2 linked regions of the Funiculus sociatus GB2-C1 genome follow. The protein of the gene in region 1 interacts with the protein of each later gene in a pairwise test. Links are inferred from orthologs where the notes say so. Each region holds a gene or a part of one and is shown in the gene's direction. Other genes may lie near its edges.

Region 1 (3,238 bases):
CTGTTCAATGCGGCGGGTGAGATCAGAGCGATCGCAATCTAACCCAATTTGCAAAATGGGATAATCGGGTGGGTTCTCTCCTTGCTGCTCGGAGATGGCACGACCAGTCACATAATATACTTCTAAGGCACGTAACGTCCGCACAGGATCGTTGGGATGAATTTTCTTTGCCGCGGCTGGATCGACTTGTTGCACAAAGGCGTAAAGTTGAGTTTGACCGAGAGAGGAAAGTTGCGATCGCAATTCCTTATGCGGTGCCACCCTGGGAATCTTTAACCCCTTAACCACAGAATTGATGTAAAGTCCAGTACCTCCAACCATTACCAAAGGAGCAGGTACACAAGCAATCAAAGCTTGCGCCTGCTGCTGGTAATCTGCCACAGTTAACGTTTCCGTGGGATCGCAGATATCAATTAAGTAGTGTGGCACCAACTTTTTATCCGTCTCACTTGGCTTAGCTGTCCCAATATCAAATTCGCGGTACACTTGACGCGAATCAGCACTGAGAATCGCCGAACCCAGCCGCTGCGCCAAAGCCAAACCTAGCCCAGACTTACCCGTTGCCGTTGCACCACAGATTACGATGAGCATCTAACTCCTCGCCTCTAACTTTACCCGGTTATTCATGGGTATATCCCCTAGACAAATCGCTCTTTATATTGACCTACAGCCGCTTTGAAAGCTTTTATGTTACAATTTCGGAGTGTTTTTCCCTTTTTGGAGTCCCGGTAGGGTTCCAAGCCATTATTGGAGAATCCTTTTCATGACGAGCAGTTACAGTGCCGATCAGATTCAAGTTCTGGAAGGTTTAGAACCAGTCCGGAAACGACCGGGGATGTACATCGGTTCCACTGGACCCCGTGGACTTCACCATCTAGTTTACGAGGTAGTGGACAACTCGGTTGATGAGGCTCTGGCTGGCTACTGCACTCATATTGAGATAGACATCAACGCCGATGGTTCTGTCACAGTTACAGACGACGGGCGAGGCATTCCCACAGATACTCATCCTACCACTGGCAAATCAGCCTTAGAAACGGTGATGACAGTGCTGCACGCCGGAGGTAAGTTTGGTGGTGGCGGCTACAAGGTTTCTGGTGGTTTGCATGGTGTCGGTATTTCAGTAGTGAATGCCTTGTCCGAGTGGGTAGACGTGACCGTTTGGCGGGAGAAGCGGGAGCATACCATGCGCTTTGAGCGCGGTATTCCTGTCACAGAACTGAAAGCCAAGCCAATTAAAGAAGCCAAAACAGGCACCTCAATTAGTTTCAAGCCAGATTCGCAGATTTTTGTGACTACTGGCATTGAGTTTGATTACACCACCTTGGCGAGCCGTCTGCGGGAGCTTGCTTACTTAAATGCGGGTGTCAAAATCACCTTTACTGACAACCGCCTGGAATTGGTTAAGGGTGGAGAGCCCAGAGTAGAAACCTACTGCTACGAGGGAGGTATTAAAGAGTATATCGCCTATATGAATAGCGATAAGCAGGCTCTCCACGAAGAAATTATCTATGTATCCGGCGAACGCAACAATGTGCAGGTAGAGGTGGCGTTGCAGTGGTGCGTTGATGCTTATACAGACACTCTGCTGGGGTTTGCAAATAATATTCGCACAGTTGACGGCGGTACTCACCTGGAAGGGTTGAAGGCGGTGTTGACTCGGACATTGAATGCGATCGCTCGCAAGCGCAACAAAATCAAAGAAAATGAACCGAACCTCGGCGGAGAGAATGTCCGCGAAGGTTTAACGGGCGTGATCTCCGTCAAAGTCCCCGATCCGGAATTTGAAGGACAAACTAAAACCAAACTCGGTAACACCGAAGTTCGGGGAATCGTTGATTCTCTGGTAGGCGAAGTTCTAACAGAATATTTAGAGTTTCGTCCAAACGTTGGCGATGCGATTCTGGAAAAAGCGATTCAAGCTTTCAAAGCCGCCGAAGCAGCGCGTCACGCACGAGAATTAGTGCGCCGCAAATCGGTTTTGGAATCTTCTCCTTTACCGGGTAAATTAGCCGATTGCAGTACGCGAGATCCCTCAGAATCTGAAATTTACATCGTAGAAGGGGACTCAGCCGGAGGAAGTGCCAAACAAGGACGCGACAGACGCAACCAAGCTATACTCCCATTGCGCGGTAAAATTCTCAACATCGAGAAAACCGACGATGCCAAAATCTACAAAAACACCGAAATCCAGGCGCTGATTACTGCACTGGGGTTGGGTGTCAAGGGTGAGGAGTTCGATGCTTCTCAGCTGCGCTATCACTGCATCGTGATTATGACTGACGCTGACGTAGATGGGGCGCACATTCGGACGCTGTTATTGACGTTCTTCTATCGTTATCAACGGGCGCTGATTGAGCAGGGTTACATCTATATCGCTTGTCCTCCACTATATAAGGTAGAACGGGGACGCAATCATTACTATTGCTATAGCGATCGCGAACTCAACAACCTGGTGCAAAACGAGTTCCCCGCCAATGCTAATTACACCATCCAGCGATTCAAAGGCTTGGGTGAAATGATGCCGCAACAGTTGTGGGATACTACCATGAACCCGGAAACTCGCACCCTCAAACGGGTGGAAATTGAAGACGCTGCTGAAGCCGATCGCATCTTTACCGTCTTAATGGGCGATCGCGTCGCACCCCGCCGCGAATTCATCGAAACCTACGGTTCTCGCCTTAACCTCGCCGATCTAGATATCTAGATTACCTGAGTTGTAGAACGCCATCAAATCCTCACCGCCTGTAGCCATCAGGCGGTGAATTTTTCTCTTGTTGCGATTTACACAGTTGTCGGTTGAAACCAGGCGACGCAAGTGTTACCTAACAAATCCTTCAGAAGGTTGGATTTGGTTCCAATAAACCAAACTACGCTCGTTTATCCTGTGGTAAAACAATATCAAAAAAATAAAATATACTAATTTATGTGCTACTTATAAATACTGAACTCCCAAAAGTAACGAAAAAACCTTAAAATATTCCCAAAAAATTATTAAGGAATTGCCAAAACATAATGATTTACTTTAACGTTCCAGTTAAGGGCTTGTTTGTTGCATCCAGCGTACTGATAGCAATGGGCAGCACTCTAGCTATATCGGTAAGTACCCAAGCCACAATTCCCACCTTCATTGCTCAAACTAAACCTGCACCACAAACAGACGCTGCTAAACAGCAGCTTTTGGGGCAATGGCAAACTAAAGATCCAGAATCGGGAGATTTGGTTACATTTATTTTCG
Region 2 (3,424 bases), on another replicon or contig:
CTCGCACCCAAAGCACCTTTGATTGCTTCTCAACTCAAGACTCAACAAGAAGCGATCGCAGAATAGTCATTGGTCAATATTCATCAGCAGCTATTGCTTTGTCAGTATGAGATCGCGCATTAGGCTGATCACTTTTCTCGCCATAGCGACCAATCAATAAAAACCCTCATTCCCCGCACGCACAGCGGACGTAAGATAATCCTGTTCGGTTCCTGTTTCGGGGAGGGTTGGGGAGGAGTTTTTCGACACACCAATTGTCAATGACTAACGCCCAATAAAAGCCAAAATGTGATAAAATTTTCATATAATTTGTCATTCTTTAGAATTAAGGCTGAAATAATCGCAATTTTTTGCGTATTATCTGCCATTCTTCTACATTTTTGGAGCTTTTTCATAGTATGACCACTTCCCAGGAGCGGATTATCCCAACGGATTTAGGGAATGAGATGTCCCGGTCTTACCTGGAATACGCAATGAGCGTAATTGTCGGTAGGGCGCTGCCAGATGCCAGGGATGGTCTGAAACCCGTACATCGTCGCATTCTCTACGCAATGCACGAACTGGGGCTTACCCACGATCGTCCTTTCCGCAAGTGTGCAAGGGTGGTGGGAGAAGTGCTGGGTAAATACCACCCCCACGGTGATACTGCGGTATACGATGCTTTGGTACGGATGGCGCAGGATTTCTCCATGCGCGACCCCCTGATTAACGGACACGGCAACTTTGGTTCAGTTGACAACGATCCGCCCGCGGCAATGCGATACACTGAATGCCGCCTAAGATCCCTCACAGGTGCCGCCCTTTTACAGGATATTGAGTCGGAAACTGTAGATTTTGGGGATAACTTCGATGGTTCCCAGCAAGAACCGCTGGTATTACCGTCGCGCATTCCCCAAATGTTGCTCAATGGTTCCAGTGGTATTGCGGTGGGGATGGCAACGAACATTCCACCGCACAATCTGGGAGAGTTGATTGATGGGTTAATGGCGCTAATCCAGAATCCAGAAATTACCGACCTCCAGTTGATGCAGTATATTCCGGGGCCAGATTTTCCCACAGGAGCGCAGATTCTGGGAGTATCTGGGATTAAGGAAGCTTATACAACTGGGCGCGGATCGATTACGATGCGGGGTGTCGCTGAAATAGACACCATTGAACATCGGGGACGACCGGATCGGGAAGCGATTATTATCACTCAGTTGCCTTACCAAACGAATAAGGCAGCGTTGATTGAGAAAATCGCCGACATGGTGAATGATAAGAAGCTGGAAGGAATTGCAGATATTCGGGATGAAAGCGATCGCGATGGGATGAGAATCGTGATCGAACTCAAGCGAGACGCTTATCCCCGCGTTGTCCTCAATAACTTGTACAAGCAAACGCCCCTGCAAGCCAACTTTGGGGCGAATATGCTGGCGCTGGTGAATGGGGAACCCCAAACGCTCACAATCAGACAGTTCCTCACTGTTTTCCTAGATTTCCGGATTGAGTGCATCACCCGCCGCACCCGCTACGAACTGCGGAAAGCAGAAGAAAGAGATCATCTGCTGCAAGGGTTACTGATTGCCTTGTTGCACCTAGATGAGATGATTGAGTTGATCCGCCGCGCCGCCGACACACCAACGGCAAAGACGCAGATGATTGACAACTACGGGCTTTCTGAGGCGCAAGCGGATGCAATTTTACAGATGCAGTTGCGGCGACTAACTGCACTGGAAGCTGAGAAAATTCGCTTAGAACACGATGAGTTACAAGCGCAGATTGCCGATTTGCAAGATATTTTGGCACGTCGCGAACGTATCTTAGAAATCATCCAAACCGAGGTGACGGAAATCAAAACCGTCCACGCGACACCTCGCCGCACCGTCATCGAACACGCGGAAGGTGAAATTGACGACACCGACTTAATCGCCAACGAAAAAGCCTTGATTCTGCTAACAGAACAAGGTTATCTCAAGCGGATGCCAGTTAACACCTTTGAAGCGCAAAGCCGCAACACCAGAGGTAAAAAAGGTACTGGCATGAAAGAGGATGATGGGGTTGAACATTTCCTCACCTGCTGTGACCACGATAGCGTTTTATTCTTTAGCGATCGCGGGGTTGTCTACTGCCTCAAAGCTTACCAAATCCCAGCTTCTTCTCGCACAGCACGGGGTATCCCCATCGTGCAAATGCTGCCCATCCCCCGCGACGAAAAAATTACCTCAATCGTGTCGGTGAGCGAATTTAGCCGGGAAGAATACCTGGTAATGCTAACTAAAGGCGGCTACATCAAAAAGACAGAATTAGCTGCTTTCAGTAACATCCGCTCCAATGGCTTAATCGCCATCTCCTTAGAAGAGGGAGATCAATTGCGGTGGGTGCGACGCGCTAGAGTGGATGATAGCATCATCATCGGATCGCGCCAAGGCATGGCAATTCACTTCCGCACTAATCACGAGCAACTGCGTCCCTTGGGTCGCGCTACTCGCGGAGTCAGAGCAATGGCTCTCCGCACTGGAGATGAACTGATAGGCATGGATATACTGCCAAGTCAAGTAGTCGCCAAAATAGCGGAGATTGAAGAAGCGGAACCAGCGGAAGACGCTCCCATCCTCAACGGTAACGGGCCGTGGGTGCTAGTAATTACAACAGGCGGATATGGGAAACGGGTGCCAGTTGGTCAATTCCGGCTGCAAAATCGCGCTGGGATGGGATTAGTTGCTACTAAGTTCCGCAAGCCTAACGATAAACTAGCTGCTCTGCGAACGATCAATGAAGGTGATGAGCTAATGATGGTGACAAGCCGAGGCATTATCATCCGTCAAGCAACAGATGCGATTTCCCTGCAATCAAGAATGGCAACAGGGGTGAGAGTGCAACGACTTGATGAGGATGATGCGATCGCGGCGGCGGCTTTAGTTCCCCCCTCTACTGGTGATGAGGAAGAAGTTCCAGAAGAATAAACCATGAAGGAGGAAGGATGAATGATGTTAAACATATTTCGCCTTCCTCCTGCTTTGACAAAGCGCATTTCTTGGCGTTCACTCATTGCCTTAGCTAGTGGTATCTTGATGGGGTTAACCACCGCACCAGTAGGTGCGTGGTTTTTTGCTTGGATTGCCTTAGCGCCCCTGTGGGTTTTGGTTGTCGAAGAACGGAAAAAGTTAGAAGTAAAAGAGCAAAAGAAACGAAAATTCTTTCTTTTACCTTTTGCAGCCCCTCTTTTTAAGGGGGGTTGGGCGGATCTCCTTTTGCCTTTACTTTGGGGAATCGGCTATCACGGCGTAGCTTTATTTTGGATTACCGGGATTCACCCGATGACGTGGTTAGGAGTTCCGTGGCTGGCGAGTTTAGCGATCGCATTCTTCTGCTGGACTTTTATCACCCTTTGGGGAGCCGCATTAGTTACAACTTGGGCAACTTGTCAAGCTTGGATTAATCG

The links.
Region 2: the proteins of gyrB (region 1) and gyrA interact in binary tests that used the Escherichia coli proteins (3 or more experiments, as listed by UniProt). The link is inferred for Funiculus sociatus GB2-C1 from one-to-one orthologs.

Annotation. Positions count from the first base shown.
Region 1 is NZ_JAMPKJ010000005.1:100,704-103,941, reverse strand. What follows is about bases 329-3,235. They hold gyrB (DNA topoisomerase (ATP-hydrolyzing) subunit B), read left to right. Parts: upstream 329-763; coding sequence 764-2,707; downstream 2,708-3,235. Other genes in these bases: NDI42_RS04270 (type IV pilin-like G/H family protein), read left to right, coding at 3,016-3,235; miaA (tRNA (adenosine(37)-N6)-dimethylallyltransferase MiaA), read right to left, coding at 329-591. In the rest of the region: more of miaA, read right to left, coding at 1-328; more of NDI42_RS04270, read left to right, coding at 3,236-3,238. UniProt on the Escherichia coli protein: DNA gyrase negatively supercoils closed circular double-stranded DNA in an ATP-dependent manner to maintain chromosomes in an underwound state.
Region 2 is NZ_JAMPKJ010000007.1:110,850-114,273, reverse strand. What follows is about bases 79-3,171. They hold gyrA (DNA gyrase subunit A), read left to right. Parts: upstream 79-398; coding sequence 399-2,945; downstream 2,946-3,171. Other genes in these bases: lnt (apolipoprotein N-acyltransferase), read left to right, coding at 2,970-3,171. In the rest of the region: more of lnt, read left to right, coding at 3,172-3,424. UniProt on the Escherichia coli protein: A type II topoisomerase that negatively supercoils closed circular double-stranded (ds) DNA in an ATP-dependent manner to maintain chromosomes in an underwound state.